DNA from 2 places in the Planococcus chinensis genome. Region 1 is predicted to be linked to the other one. Evidence: riboswitches for the same ligand, from Rfam matches in the RefSeq annotation. Region 1 holds a riboswitch; the other holds the start of a gene.
What was found. A riboswitch is a leader RNA that binds a small molecule or an ion and turns the genes downstream of it on or off. The one in region 1 is predicted to bind S-adenosylmethionine.
Positions count from the first base shown of each region.

Region 2: linked by a shared signal. The riboswitch ahead of metK (methionine adenosyltransferase) and the one ahead of ACFSDB_RS10695 (methionine ABC transporter ATP-binding protein) in region 1 are both predicted to bind S-adenosylmethionine.

Region 1 covers NZ_JBHUFW010000007.1:149,982-159,939, forward strand. Annotated here, with positions in the region: gene ACFSDB_RS10670 (acyl-CoA dehydrogenase family protein) at 1-1,262, shown strand, start outside; gene ACFSDB_RS10675 (arsenate reductase family protein) at 1,588-1,944, shown strand; gene gcvH (glycine cleavage system protein GcvH) at 2,023-2,403, shown strand; gene ACFSDB_RS10685 (toprim domain-containing protein) at 2,477-2,815, shown strand; gene ACFSDB_RS10690 (thioredoxin family protein) at 2,822-3,133, shown strand; SAM riboswitch class I at 3,182-3,286, shown strand; gene ACFSDB_RS10695 (methionine ABC transporter ATP-binding protein) at 3,365-4,390, shown strand; gene ACFSDB_RS10700 (methionine ABC transporter permease) at 4,383-5,051, shown strand; gene ACFSDB_RS10705 (MetQ/NlpA family ABC transporter substrate-binding protein) at 5,101-5,928, shown strand; gene ACFSDB_RS10710 (dicarboxylate/amino acid:cation symporter) at 6,132-7,307, shown strand; gene ACFSDB_RS10715 (hypothetical protein) at 7,487-8,017, shown strand; gene ACFSDB_RS10720 (hypothetical protein) at 8,214-8,372, shown strand; gene sufC (Fe-S cluster assembly ATPase SufC) at 8,648-9,427, shown strand; gene sufD (Fe-S cluster assembly protein SufD) at 9,446-9,958, shown strand, end outside.
Region 2 covers NZ_JBHUFW010000011.1:16,183-26,140, forward strand. Annotated here, with positions in the region: gene ACFSDB_RS12715 (alpha/beta hydrolase family protein) at 1-272, shown strand, start outside; gene pckA (phosphoenolpyruvate carboxykinase (ATP)) at 538-2,127, opposite strand; SAM riboswitch class I at 2,366-2,477, shown strand; gene metK (methionine adenosyltransferase) at 2,672-3,886, shown strand; gene ACFSDB_RS12730 (iron-containing alcohol dehydrogenase) at 3,927-5,144, opposite strand; gene ACFSDB_RS12735 (aldehyde dehydrogenase family protein) at 5,173-6,708, opposite strand; gene ACFSDB_RS12740 (response regulator transcription factor) at 6,887-7,588, shown strand; gene ACFSDB_RS12745 (gamma carbonic anhydrase) at 7,626-8,138, opposite strand; gene ACFSDB_RS12750 (alpha/beta fold hydrolase) at 8,236-9,045, shown strand; gene ACFSDB_RS12755 (LLM class flavin-dependent oxidoreductase) at 9,067-9,958, shown strand, end outside.

The DNA.
Region 1 (9,958 bases):
ACGTCTTGAACGGCGAAAAACAATGGATCACGAATGCCGGCTTTGCGGATGTCTTCGTTGTCTACGCGAAAATCGACGGGGAAAAATTCTCGGCATTCATCGTAGAGCGCGCGTACGACGGCGTTTCGGTCGGACCGGAAGAAAAGAAAATGGGAATCAAATCTTCTTCTACCCGTACATTGATCCTTCAGGATGCGCAAGTGCCTGTTGAGAACTTGTTGGGAGAAGCAGGGCGCGGACACGTCATCGCGTTCAACATCTTGAACATCGGCCGCTACAAATTGGGCGTAGGCACAATCGGCGGAGCAAAATATGCGATGGAATTGACCATCCCTTACACAAACCAGCGCCAGCAGTTCAAGACGCCGATTTCATCTTTCAACTTGACGCGCGAAAAATTGGCCACAATGGCTTCGCAATTGTATGCCCTTGAAAGTTCTGTTTACCGCACAGTCGGCTTGTTCGAAGACCGCATGAGCGGCTTTACGGATGAGCAGCACGCAGACGGCAAACTGGTGGCTGATTCGATCGCTGAATTTGCAGTGGAATGCTCCATGAACAAATTCTTCGGAACAGAGACGCTTGATTATATCGTTGATGAAGGCGTTCAATTGCACGGCGGCTATGGCTTTATGGCTGAATATGAAATCGAGAAAGCGTACCGCGATTCACGCATCAACCGGATCTTTGAAGGAACGAATGAAATCAACCGCCTGCTGGTGCCGGGCACTTTGATCCGCAAAGCGATGAAAGGCGAACTGCCATTGTTCGAGCATGCCCAAAAACTCCAGGAAGAGCTGTTGATGATGATGCCGGAAGAAATCGGCACAGAAGCATTGGCCCAGGAGAAATACTTGGTGCGCAACGCGAAGAAAATCGCGCTTTTGGCGGCTGGCCTAGCGGCACAGACCTACGGAGCGAAGCTTGAGCAGGAGCAGGAAGTGCTTGTGAACATCGCGGACATCGTCAGCAACGTCTTTGCAATGGAATCAGCAGTTTTGCGCACCGAAAAAGCGATCGCGGCTTCTGGCGAAGAAAAAGCGAAACAGAAACTCCTTTACACGCAGATCTATTGCCAGGAAGCATTCGACAAAATCGAAAAAGACGCAAAAGAAACGTTGCTTGCAGCTATCGAAGGCGACAACCAGCGCATGATGCTTTCTGCATTGCGTAAATTGACGCGCTCGACGCCTTACAACGTCATTGCGAAAAAACGCGAAGCGGCCGTTAAATTGATCGAAGTTGAAAAATACGTCGTGTAAGAATTTTTGAAAACGCAGCTCAGGCTGCGTTTTTTCTTTTGTTCAATTTCTATGGCAGATGGAGAGTAGTAAGGCATGAACAGGCATTTTCGGTCGTATGCTCATTGAAGTACGGAATGCGCTCATAGAATCTGTAAAAGCGCTCATAGGATTCCGAAAGCCGCTCATAAACCCTCGAGAACCGCTCTTAGAGAATGAAACGTTCAACTTTTTATAGAATTAGTAAATCATCCAGCTTAATGATTACAGGCACACCGCAAATGGACACTTTTCTCCATTCGACCGGCTAGATGAATTTTGGTAAGCTTGAGGAAAAGGGGGTTTTATTGTGATTACGTATTATGCTTATCCAAAATGCACCACGTGCCGCAACGGAAAGAAATGGCTTGATGAAAACGGTGCCGATTATCGGGAGATCAATATTGCCGAAGCGCCGCCTTCTAAGGAAGAGCTCCGCAAAATCTACAAAGCCAGCGGCATCGAACTGAAGAAGTTTTTCAATACGAGCGGCATCAAGTACCGCGAGCTTGGGCTGAAGGAAAAATTGCCGGAAATGGGCGAGGACGAACAGCTGGAATTGCTTGCTGGCGACGGGATGCTCATCAAGCGGCCGCTTGCATGGGACGGGGAGAAAACGACGCTTGGCTTTAAGGAAGACGTCTATGAAAATACCTGGAAGTAGCGCCATACATTTCTTGTGTTTCCCAAATGTTTATGTCAAACTAAAGGGGAGCAAACTACATAATTTGGAGGGTTTTCGATGAGCACACCACAAGAACTTCGTTATTCAAAAGAGCATGAATGGGTAAAAGTAGAAGGCGGTACAGCACGTATTGGCATTACTGATTTTGCACAAGCCGAATTGGGCGATATCGTTTTCGTTGAATTGCCGCAAGTTGGGGACGAACTGAAAAAAGACCAGCCTTTCGGAAGCGTTGAATCTGTAAAAACCGTATCGGAACTTTACGCGCCGATTAGCGGCAAAGTGGTTGAAGTGAACGCTGAGCTGGAAGACAGCCCTGAATTTGTCAACGAATCTCCTTACGAAAATGCGTGGATGGTGGTAATCGAATCTCCTAGCGAAGCTGAAGTAGGCGAGTTGATGACAGCTGAGCAATATAAAGAAATGATCAACGAGTAATCTCAAAGCGCCTCTTTTTGGCGCTTTTTTTATACAGATTTTCTTTCATACCGATCTAGTGAGGTGTTGGCTTATGGAAAAAGTAATCGTGGTGGAAGGGATCAGCGATAAGTCGCGGATCGCGCCGCTCATTGCAGAACCCGTGACGATTCTTTGCACAAATGGTACAGTAAGTGCATCGAGGCTTGAAGAACTGCTGCTGCCATATGAAGGCCTGGACATCATCATCCTGGTCGATGCGGACAAATCAGGAGAGAAATTGCGGAAATTGGTGAAGCGCGAATTTCCCGAAGCCCGGCACTTTTACATCAGCCCGAGCTTCAAGGAAGTGGCGGCCACGCCGATCCGCAACTTGATCGATGTTCTGATTTCAGCAAACGTTCAAGTCAATAAGTTATTAGCTGAGGGATGAAACAAAATGGAAGAATGGACACATAAAGAATGGCTGAAAGAAAAGAACACGAAAACGGTTGCCGCGTTTTATTTGTACACGCCGATGTGCGGCACATGCCAAGTTGCTTCGAAAATGCTGGATGTGGTCGAAGAGCTGTTGCCGGACATGCCGATGGGCAAGGCAAACTTGAATTTTGTGCAGGAAATAGCTGAACTCTATCAAGTGGAGAGCGTGCCATGCCTGCTCTTGACAAAGAACGGCGAGCTGGCTGAAAAGATCTACGCGTTCCAATCCGTGCCTTATTTATATGGAAAGTTAAAATCTGTTGACGTATAAAGTGAAGCGTGGTAAATTGAATTTCTGAAATCAATTAAATATCGTCAACTCTTATTAAGAGTGGTGGAGGGAAGTGCCCTATGAAGCCCGGCAACCGTCATGAAAATGAAATGGTGCCAAATCACACAAAGCAATAGCTTTGGAAGATGAGAGATCGGTTTACTTTTAAAGTTACCCTTCTGCTCAAATTTGCGCAGAAGGGTTTTTATTTTGAGGCGGGAGTGTTTAGGAATGATCGAATTAAAACAATTATCGAAAGTGTTCGATACCGGCAAAGGTTCATTGACCGCAGTGGACGGCGTGGACCTGTCGATCGGCGACGGCGAGATCTTCGGCATCATCGGCTATAGCGGCGCCGGGAAGAGTACATTGATCCGTTTGCTGAACGGGCTCGAAAAACCGACAAATGGTTCTGTTGTTATCAACGGGCAGGACATCACGAATATCAGCAGCGGTGAGCTGCGGAAAGCGCGCCAGAAAGTCAGCATGATTTTCCAGCATTTCAATTTGCTATGGTCGCGCACCGTCAAGGAGAACATCGAGTTCCCGCTTGAAATCGCCGGCGTTCCGAAAGAGAAGCGCGCAGCGCGCGTTCAGGAACTGGTGGAACTCGTCGGCCTCGGCGGACGGGAAAATGCTTACCCGTCCCAGTTGTCAGGGGGACAGAAGCAGCGCGTCGGCATTGCACGCGCACTTGCTAATGAGCCGGAAGTGCTGCTGTGCGACGAAGCGACGTCTGCACTCGATCCGCAGACGACGGACTCGATTCTGGACTTGCTGGTGGACATCAACAAGCGCTTGGGGCTTACGATTGTGCTGATTACACACGAAATGCATGTCATCCGGAAAATCTGCCATCGCGTCGCCGTCATGGAAGGCGGCCGGGTCGTAGAGATGGGCGATGTGCTCCGCGTCTTCCAGGCGCCAAAGGAAAACATCACCAAACGATTTGTGGCGCAAGTGACGGATACGGAAGATTCGCAAGAGACGATCAAGCACCTCCGCGAGTTGTATCCGGAAGGCGTGCTGGTAAAACTGGTCTTTGTCGGAGATCAGACAGAGCAGCCGATTTTGACCAAATTGATCCGGAAGCATCCGGTCGATATTAATATTGTGCAGGGCAATATCGCCCATACACAACGAGGAGCATACGGAACATTGATTTTGCAGATAAAAGGCTCTCAGCCGGAAGTTGCTGAGGCCATGGCATTCTTGAATGCGGAAGGCGTCCAGACGGAGGTGATGGCAAATGATTGAGTCATTATTCCCGAACGTCGATTGGCAGGATATGTGGGAAGCGACGCTGGAAACCTTGTATATGACGGCCATGTCGACGCTCTTTACATTCGCCATCGGCCTTGTGCTCGGAATCGTCCTGTTTTTGACCGCACCAAAACAATTATGGGCAAACAGCATCGTGAATTGGCTGACCGGCGCATTCGTCAATATTTTCCGGTCGATTCCGTTCATCATCCTGATCATCTTGCTGATCCCGCTTACGAAATTCATGATCGGAACCATCCGGGGGCCGAATGCGGCATTGCCGGCACTGATCATCGGCGCAGCACCTTTCTATGCACGCATGGTGCTGATCGCTTTGAAAGAAATCGACAAAGGCGTCATTGAAGCAGCGCGCTCGATGGGCGCAAGCACATGGACGATCATCCGCAAGGTGCTGCTGCCGGAGTCGAAGCCGGCGTTGATCTCCGGAATTACGGTGACGGCCATTGCATTGGTCGGCTATACCGCGATGGCGGGCATCATCGGAGCAGGCGGCCTTGGCACATTGGCTTTCCTAGATGGCTTCCAGCGCAGCCGCCAGGATGTTGTTCTGGTAGCGACCATCCTGATTTTGATCATCGTTTTTGCCATCCAGTTTGTCGGAGACCGTTTGACGGTGAAATCAGATAAACGTTGATCCAAGAATTCCATAATAAAAAACACCATAGAAAAGGGAGCGTACACACATGAAGAAACTTGTAACAGGAACATTATTGGCAGCATTGGCATTGGCAGGCTGCGGCGCAGAAGAATCCGGCAGCGGCGGATCCGGCGGGGAAGAGTCAAGCACATTGAAAGTGGGAGCGTCCAACGTACCGCATGCGGAGATTCTGGAGCAGGCCCAGCCTATCCTCGAAGAACAGGGAATTGAACTGGAAATCGAAACTTATCAGGATTATATCTTCCCTAACCAAGATCTTGAATCAGGCGAAATTGATGCCAACTACTTCCAGCATGTCCCTTATTTAGAATCACAGATTGCTGAGAATGGCTATGAGTTTGAAAATGCCGGAGGCATCCATATTGAACCGATCGGTGTTTATTCCCAAAAATACAAGTCACTAGAAGAACTTCCGGAAGGCGCGACAATCTTGATGAGCAGCTCTGTTGCGGACCATGGACGAATCTTGTCTATGCTTGAAGCGCAAGGCTTGATCACTTTGGATGAATCGGTGGAAAAAACAACAGCTGAAGTAAGCGACATTACAGATAATCCGAAGAACCTGCAATTTGAAACGGATTACGAAGCGGCGATTCTTGTCCAAATGTATGAGCAAGGTGAAGGTGATGCCGTATTGATCAACTCGAACTATGCCATCGATGCAGGCCTGAACCCAATGGAAGATTCCATCGCTCTTGAAAGCTCAGATTCACCATATGTCAACATCATTGCTGTCCGCAAAGGCGACGAAGACAACGAAAACGTCAAAGCCTTGGTGGAAGTGCTGAAATCTGACGAAATCCAAGACTTCATCCTTGAAGAGTGGGGCGGCTCTGTAGTGCCGGTCGACTAATAAAACGAACAAAGGCCCCTGAATCCGATTCAGGGGCCTTTTGCATTGTGGGAAAGAAGATGGAACTAGGAAAGGGGAGTTTTAACTTTGTTGAAATAATAAAAATATTTCGCGTATTGGAGTTCCTATTAACTTTTTTTTGCCTTTGTGATACTTTTGGATAATAAATAAAATACATCTGTTCATATAGGGAGGACATGGAAGTGAAGTTTAATTTTGGTTTACTGCCAAGAATCATTGTCGCCATCGCTTTAGGGGTGTTGATCGGTTCGTTTGCGCCAGAGTGGCTGGCACGGATTTTTGCTACATTCACAACGATTTTCGGAAACTTTCTTAATTTCATCGTGCCATTGATCATTCTCGGGTTCATCGCGCCCGGCATTGCCAAATTAGGCAAAGGATCGGGGAAATTGCTGGGACTGGCAACGTTTTTTGCGTATGCGTCAACCATTATCGCTGGAACGATGGCGTTTTTTGCAGCGACGACGATTTTGCCGAATTTCATGCAAGGCGGTTCGTTGAGCGCAATTGATGATCCGGAACATGCACTCGCAACCTCATTCATCGCGCTTGATATGCCGCCGGTGTTCGGCGTCATGTCTGCATTGATCCTGGCATTCCTGCTCGGAATCGGTATGGCTTCCACTGGGAGCAAAACGATGTTTTCGTTTTTTGATGAATTCCAGGCAATTATCGAGAAAGCGATCACGTATGTCATCATCCCACTTTTGCCGTTCCATATCTTCGGGATCTTCGGAAACATGGCCTATGGCGGAGCGGTGGCAGAGATACTTTCGCTCTTCGCTGTCGTTTTCGTGATGATCATCATTTTGCATTGGGTCATGCTTTTGCTGCAGTATACGACAGCCGGCACACTCAATGGCCGCAACCCGTTTTCATTGCTGAAAACGATGCTGCCGGCATATTTCACGGCTCTTGGAACGCAGTCTTCTGCAGCGACAATCCCGGTCACTGTGCGGCAAGCACGCAAAACGGGTGCTAACGAACGGGTCATTGATTTTGCGGTTCCATTGTTTGCAACAATCCATCTATCTGGAAGTACGATCACGATTGTCTCTTGTGCGGTCGGCGTCATGCTATTGACGGGGGATGTCGCTTCTTTCGGAAGCATCCTGCCATTTATCCTGATGCTCGGCGTTACGATGATCGCAGCACCCGGCGTCCCGGGCGGAGCAGTGATGGCGGCGATTGGCTTGCTTGAGACCATGCTCGGATTCGATTCCACTATGGTCGCTTTGATGATCGCCCTGTACTTGGCGCAAGACAGCTTCGGGACAGCGACGAATGTCACGGGAGACGGCGCGTTAGCGATGATCGTCGACCGGTTTACGAACGGAAAGCAGGCAGCGAAACTCTAATGCGGCGGTTCCGTAAAAGCAACACGTCTTTCTCAGGCGGAGTGAAATTCTCGCAGCCGGATGAGGAATGGGATTATTAGGAATGTTTTTCCAATTGCGACTATTCGGCCATGTATATACGCCCCCAAAAAGCTGTGTTAATATAATTTTCGGAACATACACACATAGGGGGCTTTTACATGAAGAAATTATTGGTTATTGGATTTTCAGCGGCTTTGCTTCTTGGAGCATGCAGCGAAGAAAACGCTACAGACACAACTAATGAAGAAACAGCTGGTACGGAGGAAGCCGCAGGATCTTCTGCTGATATTAAGCAGGAAATGATGCGCTTCTATATGTCAGTGCCGAATACGATCAATGCAAGCGACGCAGACTTGAACGCTTTTGAAGCAGCGCAGGCGGATGCATCTCTTCCGGAAGGCGAAGATTTGCAGAAGATGAAAGATGCAGCGAAAGCAGCCGCAGAAAAAACAGCTGCTGCCGTAGAAGGCATCGAGATCCCTGAAACGCTTGAAGAGCAAAAAGGCGAGATTGAGGAAGCATTGGCGCTGATCAAAGAATCGTATGATATGAAGGCGGATGAACTGACGAAGGAAGCTTCTTTTGAAGCGGCAATTGCTAAATTCCAGGAAGCAGATGACAAGTTCAACGCTTTGTTGGAAGTGCAGGAATTGAATCCTTCAAGCATCCAGAACGAAGTAAGTCAATAAGAAACTCCGAAGCCCGGCGGTCCTCCGCCGGGCTTTTGCATTTATTGGAAATTCGCATGACAATTGAGCTATTTTCTGTAAAATATAAAAGCTTTGGTTTTATTCTGAAGCCAAAGGGTATAACATAATAGAAAATTACAAACCAAGAGAGGGATGACCAACTATCGATTCACATGGCTTAGAACGTACCGAGAAAATGGAGCAAGCCTTCAGGGATGTACACGGATTCGGAATTGACGAATACACTAATGACACAGACAAGATTGTACAGGTGGAACAGCGCAGGGAAGCAGATTACCGGCAAGGGCAGCAAGTAGCCGCCCGCCTCGAACGCCAAGTACACGGACATTCATAAATAGAAATTGCAGAAAGCCAGCCAGTGCCTTAAGGTGCTGGTTTTTTATTTGGCCGGATTTCTCATTTAGCCTAAGGTTATTGAAAATATAAACAAGAAAAAATATATCCTAAATGAGAAGAGATTTCAGCAAAAATACACGGAAATAAAATGGTTTTATCAATCCGGAACATCCGATTTAAAGATTTGCTACTATGCCTAATTTCAGGTAAGATTAGAATGATACTAATTAAGGATGGATTTCCATTCTATATTAACTTACTGGAGGTATTTAAATGTCAACTTTGGTCATTAAAGATTTACACGTTAAAATCGAAGATAAAGAGATTTTAAAAGGTGTAAACTTAACAATTAATACAGGTGAAATCCATGCCATCATGGGGCCTAACGGTACAGGAAAGTCCACTTTGGCTTCTGCTATCATGGGTCATCCGAAATACGAAATCACATCAGGATCAGTTACGCTTGACGGGGAAGACGTTCTTGAAATGGAAGTTGACGAACGCGCCCGTGCTGGCCTGTTCCTGGGCATGCAATACCCAAGCGAAATTTCCGGCGTTACCAATGCCGATTTCATGCGCTCTGCGATCAACGCGCGCCGCGAAGAAGGCGAAGAAATTTCATTGATGAAATTCATCCGCGAATTGGATAAAAAGATGGAAGTCCTTGATATGGACCAGGAAATGGCACAGCGCTATTTGAACGAAGGTTTCTCAGGCGGGGAAAAGAAACGCAATGAAATCCTTCAAATGATGATGATCAAACCGACATTCGCTATCCTAGATGAAATCGACTCCGGTTTGGATATCGATGCATTGAAAGTTGTTTCAGAAGGCGTCAACCAGATGAAAGGCGAAGATTTCGGCTGCTTGATCATCACTCACTATCAGCGTCTCTTGAACTACATCACTCCGGACCAAGTCCATGTCATGATGCAGGGTCGTGTCGTGAAATCTGGCGGCAAAGAGCTTGCACATAAATTGGAAGCGGAAGGCTATGACTGGATCAAAGCTGAGCTTGGCATCGAAGACGAGACAGTAGGACAAGAAGCTTAATTGGAAGGGGAGACTAACGTGACGGTTGAAACAAATCTTAAAGTGACCGAGCAGGACGTGCGCTCCTTCTCGGCTTCGAAATCAGAACCGGAAGAGTTTACGAACCTGCGCGTCCAAGCGCTGGCAGCTGCGGAAGCATTGCCGCTGCCAAAACCGGATAAAACGAAAATCACAGCCTGGAATTTCACAGAGTTTCCGGTCCATTCAACAGAAAGCTCCACATATTCTTCATTGGGTGAGCTTCCTGAAGAAGTGAAATCATTGGTGGACCTTGAACAGAAAAACCTGTATATCCAGCACAATAATACACCGGCATACTCATCGCTATCTGATGACCTGAAAGCGAAAGGCGTCATTTTGACGGATATCTTCACTGCGATCCGCGACCACGCGGACATCGTCGGGAAGTATTTCATGAAAGATGCAGTAAAGGCCGAAGAGCATAAATTGACAGCATTGCATGCAGCTTTATTGAACGGCGGCGTTTTCCTTTATGTTCCGAAAAATGTCGTTGTTGAAGAGCCTGTCCAG
Region 2 (9,958 bases), on a different contig from region 1:
GCACGCCGAATACGGCACTTACAGCTTATGAGGAGCGGAATCCATTGCTGCGGCTTAATGAAACGGATGCGCCGTTTCTGATCATCCATGGCTTGAAGGACGAGAATGTCTCACCAGGGCAAGCCTATCTGCTTGAAGAGGCTTTGAAGATGAACGGACAGGCACACGAAACCTGGTATTTTCCGGAGTATACGCATTTCTTCCCGCCTGCGGCAAACCGCAAGACAGCGCGCGCATTGGCGGAGTGGATGAGAAGGCAGGAAAGACATTGACCGATGCTTGCGAGGTCAAGTCTTTGCGACGAAGCTAGCGAAGCGATGCAACGCCCTTTCATGTCTCGAAGCTAGCGCAGCGACGGTTTTTCATGCACCGAAGCTAGCGCAGCGATGCAGGTGCAATGCAGAGACAGGAGCATGGTTTATAAGTGATAAAAAGATGGAAAAGGATCGATAAAATCTTAAAGAATCGAGCAACGACAGCGATTTGTCTGAGTTGGCACCAATAAAAAAAGCTATCCCGGAGGATAGCTTTTTTGTATTATTTCTGGACCGGTCCGCCTTGGACACTTATGTCAGTGGAGACAGTACCGAATTTCTTGAAGTTTTCCTGGAATTTCTCTGCAAGCTCTTTAGCTTTTTGGTCGTATGCTGCTTTGTCAGCCCATGCATTGCGCGGGTTCAAGACTTCAGTCGGCACACCAGGTACTTCTTTCGGCATTTGAAGGCCGAAGACAGCTTCCTGTTCAGTTTCGATGTTGTGGAGTTCTCCTTTGATCGCTGCACGGACCATTGTGCGTGTGTAAGACAGTTTCATGCGGCTTCCGACGCCGTATTCGCCGCCTGTCCAGCCAGTGTTGACGAGGAAGACATCTACGTCATGCTCATCGATTTTCTCTCCAAGCATCTCAGCGTAAACTGTCGCATGCAATGGAAGGAACGGCGATCCGAAGCATGTTGAGAAAGTCGCTTCAGGTGAAGTGACGCCGCGCTCAGTTCCGGCAAGCTTCGAAGTATAGCCGCTCAGGAAGTGGTACATTGCCTGTTCTTTTGTCAATTTGCTGATTGGAGGCAATACGCCGAATGCATCAGCTGTCAGGAAGACGATCGTTTTCGGATGTCCTGCAACAGAAGGGTAGACGATATTCTTGATTGCATGGATCGGGTATGCTGCACGCGTGTTTTCCGTCAATGAACCATCTGCATAATCCGGCATGCGCGTCTCCTCATCCACTACCACGTTTTCAAGCACGGCGCCGAATGTGATGGCGTCATAGATTTGCGGTTCGTTTTCACGAGTCAGGTTGATGGTTTTTGCATAGCAGCCGCCTTCGATATTGAAGACGCCGTTATCCGACCAGCCGTGCTCATCGTCGCCGATCAGCTTGCGGTCTTCATCTGCGGATAGAGTCGTTTTGCCTGTTCCCGACAAGCCGAAGAACAATGCGACATCGCCTTCTTCGCCAACGTTCGCTGAACAGTGCATAGGAAGGATGCCTTGTTCAGGAAGCAGGTAGTTCATGATCGAGAAAATGGATTTTTTCATTTCGCCAGCATACTCTGTTCCGCCGATCAAAATGATCTTTTTCTCCATCGAAACGATGATGAAAGTTTCTGAGTCAGTACCGTCAACTGCCGGGTCCGCATGGAACGTCGGAGCGTATACGACCGTGAATTGCGATTCGTGGCTCGCCAATTCCTCTTTGGTCGGACGGATGAACAATTGGTGGGCGAAAAGGTTATGCCAAGCGTATTCGTTGATCGTCTGGATGCCCAAACGGGATTCAGGGTCAGCCCCTGCATAGCCTTTGAATACGTATAGTTCATCTTTTTGCTTCAAATGATCGATCACTTTAGCATAAAGGTTTTCGAAGACTTCAGAAGAAATCGGGCGGTTTACTGAACCCCAGTCGATTTTGTCTTTAGAAATCGGCTCTTCTACTATATACTTATCTTTAGGCGAACGGCCGGTGTATTTCCCGGTCTCGGCTTTCACCGCTCCGTCTTTAGTCAATACAGCTTCTCCGCGGGATGTTGCCGCCTCGATTAATTGTGGGACGGATAATTGGACACGGACGTTTTGGCCATTTAAAAGATCCTTTAGGTTGTTTGCGAAGTTCACTGGATTCATTTATATGTACCTTCCTTTTCGGTTATTCCCATAAAGATGGGGAGGTTGTATATTTCGTAAATTAGTATAACACATTATGGTCATTAGTCTATACTAATACCCTGTTGACACGAAAAAGTAACATATTTTCCCCTTGTTGGGTGCGAACAGGTTCATTTAATAGAAGAACCTGTTTTTATTCGTTTAAAATCGTTGACATCACTTTATACTTTCCGTAAGATGGAACATTGAACGGATACTCTTATTCCGAGCTGGTGGAGGGGACAGGCCCTATGAAACCCGGCAACCTGCTGCTGCATGCAGAGAAGGTGCCAAACCTGAAGCAAGGTCTCAACCTTGGACGATAAGAGTGAAAGGTGCTTATGATGATTTCTCCTTTCCACATGCAGATGCTGGATGGGATTTTTTTATGAAATTGCCCTTAATCCTCGTGTACAAAGGCCACAACGGCTTGAAGTTCAATCCTCACGGAACGGACTTGACATGGGAAACGAGTACCGTATCAATTTCGAGAGCAATCTCGCAGGATATAAGGAGGAAACACATTTTGAAAAACCGTCGATTATTCACATCAGAATCAGTAACAGAAGGACATCCGGATAAAATCTGTGACCAAATCTCAGATGCTATTTTGGATGCCATCCTAACAGAAGATCCAAATGCACGTGTAGCGTGCGAAACAACTGTAACAACAGGCCTTGTCCTCGTGGCAGGCGAAATCACGACTACTACGTATGTAGATATCCCGAAAGTCGTGCGTGAAACGGTCCGTGAAATCGGCTATACACGCGCTAAATACGGCTTTGACTCTGAAACAAGTGCAGTCCTGACAGCCATCGACGAGCAATCGCCGGATATCGCTGCAGGTGTCAACGTAGCGCTTGAATCGCGTGAAGGGCAAATGACAGATAAAGAATTGGATGATATCGGAGCAGGAGACCAAGGATTGATGTTCGGTTTCGCTACAAACGAAACCGAAGAATTGATGCCGCTTCCGATTTCATTGGCACATAAATTGGCTCGCCGCTTGGCTGAAGTGCGCAAAGAAGAAATCCTTCCATACTTGCGCCCGGATGGCAAAACACAAGTAACGATCGAGTACGATGAGAACAACAAGCCGCTTCGTGTGGATACGATTGTCATCTCGACTCAGCACCATCCGGAAGTGACGCTTGAGCAGATCCAGCGCAACATCAAGGAATTTGTCATCAATGAAGTGGTTCCTGCAGAATTGATGGACGAAGAAACAAAATACTTCATCAACCCGACTGGCCGTTTTGTTATCGGCGGACCACAAGGAGATGCGGGACTTACAGGACGCAAAATCATCGTAGATACGTACGGCGGCTATGCACGCCACGGCGGCGGAGCATTCTCCGGCAAGGACGCGACGAAAGTCGACCGTTCAGCAGCTTATGCAGCCCGCTACGTAGCGAAGAACATCGTGGCAGCAGGACTTGCTGACCGTTGTGAAGTGCAATTGGCTTACGCAATCGGCGTGGCTCATCCGGTATCGTTGGCGTTTGATACGTTCGGAACCGGAAAAGTCAGCGAAGAGGAATTGATCGATCTTGTCCGTGCAAACTTTGATTTGCGCCCGGCCGGCATCATCAAGATGCTTGATCTTCGCCGCCCGATCTACAAACAGACAGCAGCTTACGGCCACTTCGGCCGCACGGATGTCGACCTTCCTTGGGAGCGCACTGATAAAGTGGAAGCTCTTAGAGAACAGTCAGGCATCTTCAAGAACCAAGCTTAATAAAAAAGTAAGACGGCCAGCGAAATGCTGGCCGTCTTTTTTATGTTTCCTGCGGTGATTTGATGGTGGACACGCGATGCGCGATGGCTTCGATCAGCGGTGCCGGCAACGGGAAGTTCATGGCGGCTGGATCACTTTGGACAGCGGCAATCGTCATCTCCAGTGAATCTTCCGGAATGTCATAGGAAGCGAAATCGCTCGGCAGCCCGACATCTGCTTGGAGTGACCGGATTTTGGCGACAGTGTCCATCAGCAAAGTCTGTGGCGTTTTATCACGCGTATCCAGGTTCAACGCTTGAGCCAGCGCTTCGATCTTTGGCAAATACAGGTCCTGCACCAATTCGATGACGTGCGGCAGGAACACAGCATTAGCGAGGCCATGCGGTATGCGGAATAAGGCCCCGTAGGCATGGGCCAGGTTGTGGACAGGGATGGCGTTCAAGGCGAAACTGAACGCCGTGATGCCCATCGTACTGGCCAGCAGCATTTCCATGCGTGCTTTTACGTTTTGGCCGTTGTGAACGGCTTCGGAAATGTTCTTTTCGAACATCCGGATCGTCTGCAGCGCGAATGCATCCGTGAAACCGGTGGCTGTAGGCGAAGCCAATGCTTCGATGGCATGCGTCAACGCATCGAATCCGGTGAAAGCCGTGATGAACGGAGGCAGCCCGGTCGTCAAATCAGGATCGAGAACGGCTATGTTCGCCGCAATGAACGGATGGATGATGTTCGTTTTGACGTGCTTTTCTTCATTATAGATGACGGCGATCGGCGACACTTCCGAACCGGTTCCAGCAGTGGTTGGCACCGCGATATGAGGGATCGGAATGAATTGCGCTTCCGGCCAGCTGTAGTAAGCGAGCCCGCCGGGTATGGCCTGTTTAATATCCGCCAAACCGTGGTGAAGGGCGAACTTGACGCCTTTAACCGTGTCGAGTACGCTTCCTCCGCCAAGTGCGAAGAGGGAATCGGCCGCCATTTCGCGCGCATATCGGATGGCATTGTTCACCGATTCGCTGCCGGCATCCTGTTGGATATCGGTAAAGATGCCGACCAGTTCCGGTCCCATACCATTATGGGCCAGACGGAAAATATCCGCGACTTTGTCGACGATGCCCGCATCCAGCAGGCCTTTGTCACTGAACAGCACGACCCGTTTGGCGCCTAGCCCCTGAAACAGGGCTGGAATCATCGCGCGCGTATTGGAGCCGCTGTGGATCGAAGTGGTCAAAGCGAAATTTGAATACGTAGTAATCACAGTCGTTCACCTCTTTTGTCAGATTGGGTCATTCCGATTTTCCGGGTTCTGTGAACAGCAGCCCGTAAGCGACGCGCCGTTCAAGTTCAGGCACCATCGATGTATGGACATGTTTCAATTGTGTATAGGCATCAAGCGAATATTTGCCCATCTCGCGGCCGATCCCGCTTTGCTTGTAGCCGCCGAACGGTGCATCGTTGCGGAGCATATGCCAATCGTTGATCCAGATGACACCAGCTTTGATTTTCCGTGCGACTTCATAGGCTTTGTTGACATCTCGGGTCCAAACGCCGCCCGCTAGCCCGTAAATCGTATCATTAGCCATGGCGATCGCTTCATCGATGTGGTCATAGCGGATGACGGATAGCACGGGGCCGAAAATTTCTTCCCGCGCTATTTTCATGTCATTGGTGACATCCGCAAAGATTGTCGGCTCGATGAAATAGCCGTTTTCCAATCCTTCCACGACAGCTTCTTTCCCGCCGCAGACCAGACGGGCCCCTTCGCTGATACCGCTCTCGATATATTCAAGCACGGTCTCTTTTTGCCGCTGGGAAATAACGGGTCCGACGCCGGTATTTTCATCCAGCGGATTGCCGATCGCCAATGTTTTAGAAAGCGCTTTCAATTCTTCGATGACTGTATCGTAAATGGAGCTAGGCACAAACAGCCGGGTGCCTGACTCGCACAACTGACCTGAGTGGAGGAAGACGCCGAAAAGGGTCCCCGGCAATGCAATTTCGAGATCCGCATCTTCCAGGAGGATATTCGGTGACTTGCCGCCAAGTTCGAGTGTAATGTTCTTGATCGTATCTGCAGCCTGTTTCATGATGCCCCGGCCGACTTCGGTCGAGCCGGTGAATGCCACTTTCCCGACTTTCGGATGGCGCACAAGCGTCTCGCCGATTTCAGCTCCTGATCCCGCCACCACATTGATGACACCCGGAGGCACGACTTCGGAAATGATTTCCGCCAGGCGCAGTGTGGATACAGGCGTATGGCTGGCCGGTTTTAAAACCAGCGTGTTGCCTGTCGCCAGAGCAGGCGCGATTTTCCAGGAAGCGATCAATAAAGGCATATTCCAAGGGGCGATTGCGGCGCATACGCCAATCGGTTCGCGCCAGACAAAATTGTGGGCGGGCCCGGGGAACAAAGGATTCGGCAATGTCTCGGAAAAAGGATAGGCTTTGACGAAGTTCGCCATCTGCTGGAACAAGTCGATGATCATCATGATGTCGTTCCCGGCGACGCGGCGGACTGTTCCGCCTGACGTAAGGGATTCCAAATAGATCAATTCGGTTTTATTCGCTGCAATGGCATCTGCAATCTTATGCAGGACCTCTGCGCGCTGTGCCGGCGGCATATCGCGCCAGCCCTCTTGTTCAAAAGCGGCATGGGCAGCTTCGACAGCTTTGTTGATATCTTCCGCTCTTCCTTTGGATACTTGGGCTACGATTTCGCCGGTCGCCGGATTGAAGACTTCGAACGTTTCACCAGACGATGCGGGTTGGCGCTGGCCGTTTATGAAATGTGAATATGTGGGCACTTCTACTTGAATAGACATGTTTCCCCTCCTAAAGTCGTTGAATTTAGGCGATAGTGCAGGTAAAATGAAACCATTGAAGATTAAATATTCAAAAAATATAAAGCGCATTGTTCTAGAGCCTTTCAACCTCAGTTTAGTTGACGCGACATCGGTTTCATATCCCTGAAAATGTAGGGGAATCAGAGGAGGATGCTCCATGCCCGCAAGCAGTTTGAAACTTGAACAATTTCTGGCCGAATTATCGGAAGAAAAAAACCAAGAACAGCAGATTCTGAAGAGCCTGAAGGGTTTCTTTTCATTTTTCCCTTTTTCCCGGTTATCGCTGTTTTCTTATTCGCCAATCAATTACATGAGTGAACTGCTGTTCTTCCTGCAAAGCGACGGATCCTTGTTTCCGTCCGAGAAAATCAGGGAAGATGTAAGGAATGTACCTCCGGTCTTTTCGGCGATACATAATCGGAAAGCGTCCTATATTGAACTGAATCCGGGGAATGCATCGTTTCCGGAGAAGTACGTGGAGAAATACAAATTATCTTCGCTTCTCGTCGTTCCTTTGAAGAAAGGCTCGATGGTGATTGGCTGTGTTTTGATTGACGGCTATACGGGCAAAAAACCGTTTCAAGAGCCTATGCTAAAGAAGATCGAAGAGTATTTCCGGCTTGCTTTCAATTCGATCGTCTCAAAAGAAGCGAAAGTCCATCACGCTAAGCTGAGCAACCGGGAAATCCAGGTGCTTGAAATGCTGTCCATCGGACTGGATACGAAAGAGATGGCAGGCAAGATGGCAATCAGTGAGTTTACGGCAAGGGATTATATCAGTTCGGCCATGAAGAAGCTAGGCGTCCGCCACCGGGCGCAGGCGATAGCAGTAGCGGTGAGATCCGGGCTGATCTCATAGAAAAGAGCCGGCAGGATGCCGGCTCTTTAAACTATATTTATTTCTGGAGCGATTTGTAATATGCGCCTTTTTCGGCGTATTCTCGGACAATGCGTTCCATGTCCTGCTTGTCATCGTCACGGAGTTCACGGACAACCTTGGCAGGCCGCCCGAACGCCAATGTCCCCGGCGGAATAATTTTGCCTTGCGGTACAAGGCTTCCGGCGCCGATGAATGCACCCTCGCCGACTTCCGCGCCGTCAAGGATGATGGACCCCATGCCGACAAGGGCGCCTTTGCGAATCTTGCAGCTGTGCAAGGTGACCTGATGGCCGATGGTCACTTCATCTTCGAGCACCAACGGATTGTTCGGGCTCTGGTGGAGCATGCACAGATCCTGGATATTGGTCCGGTTGCCGATGATGGTCGGGGCAACGTCGCCGCGGATAACTGTATTGAACCAGACAGAAGATTCTGCGCCGATGGTGACATCGCCAGTGACGACGGCATGATCCGCGAGAAAGGCGGAAGGATGGATGGAAGGCTGCTTGCCATTATAAGGATAAATCATGTGGGACCTCCGATGAAATGGAATATGGATATCTTCCATCCTATCAAATACGGGCAAAAGCTCCAAACATTGTGTACAGTTACAGAAAAGGGAGATGATGGCTTTGTGGAAATGGGAAGCGAAAGTCCAGCCGAAAGCAGTGATCGTGCTCGTACATAGTGCTTACGAACATCACCTGAGATATGCGTGGCTTATCGAACAATGGAGGACGGCAGGCTATCACGTCATCATGGGAGACTTGCCGGGCCATGGGAGAGGCGTGCCAGGCGGGCAGCCTCACCATGAACCGTTCGATGAATTCGAGGAATCCGTCAAGCTGGGCATCGTCGTCGCCCAAGAAAACGACCTGCCGATTTTCATCGCCGCCCACGGCCTCGGGGCAACCATCGCCATGAATGTCCTAAGCAAAAAAGCTTATCCGATTGCCGGCGCGATTTTCACATCGCCATGGCTGCATTTGCTGAAGACACCGTCAAAATTGTCTTCTGCTCTTTCAGGGCTCCACCAATTGACGGCAGCGATGAAAATCGACCATGGAATAAAAATCGGGGACCTGACGCGCAATCCCGATGTCATCGAGTCGGAGAAAAATGATCCTTTCTACAGGACTCAGATCACTGTCGGGTGGTATCATGAACTGCAAACCTACATGCGGAAGACAGCTTTGGGCAAAGGGAAGTTCCCTGATATTCCGGTGCTATTGCACACAGGCGAAAGGGATCGGATTGCCGATAAGGAATACGCCAAACGCTGGCTGAAGGGCCAGGAGCTGAAAGATTTCAGCTATAAGGAATGGAGCGGCTGCAGCCATGATTTGTTCCAGGAACCGGAGCGCGAGGATATTCTGGCGGCAACGGATTTCTTTATACGGAGTTCGCTCCGTACACTCGGGTATGTCGTGAATTGAGCATAGGCAAGGAGAGATAATGTGACATTGAAATACAGTATTTTAGACCAGTCGCCGATATCGCAAGGAAGCACGCCGCAGCAGGCATTAAAGGAAACGGCAATGCTTGCCGGGCATGCGGAGAAGTGGGGCTATACCCGCTTCTGGGTATCCGAGCACCACGATGCGCCAACGCTTGCCGGGTCCAGTCCGGAAGTGCTGCTTGCCCATTTGGGTGCGGTGACAAACACCATCCGGCTGGGTTCGGGAGGTGTCATGCTTCCGCATTATTCCGCTTTCAAAGTGGCGGAAAATTTCAAGCTGCTGGAGGCGCTCTATCCGGGGCGGATTGATGCGGGAATGGGACGGGCGCCGGGCGGTATGCCGCGGGCCAGTTATGCGTTGAACAACGGCAAGCCGCGCGACGCGGCGAAGTTTCCGGAACAGATCGACGAGCTCCGCATGTATCTGGAGGATGCCATTCCGGAAGAACATCCTTATTACGGCATGAAAGCGACTCCTGTAACCGAAACTGCACCGCCGGTCTGGATGCTCGGGTCCGGCCAAAGTTCGGCACTCCTGGCTGCAGAAAAAGGGCTGCCGTATATGTTTGCGCAGTTTATCAACGGCGAAGGCGGGCAGAGTTTCGCAAAAAGCTACAGGGACCGGTTTGTTTCTTATAACGGCAGCAAGCCGTACCAGGGCGTCGCGATTTTCGTTGTGTGCCAGGAAACCGAAGAACAGGCGGAGCGTATGGCCTCTTCGATGGATCTGGCGTTGGCGATGGGCGCGCAGAACAAGCCGTCCAAAGGGACGCCGCCTCCGGAGGAAGCGTTGGCTTATCCTTATACCAAATTCGAGCGCCTGCTTGTCGAGGAAAACCGCAAGCGCGCGATTGTCGGCACACCGAAGGGAGTCGTGGATGCGCTTGAAA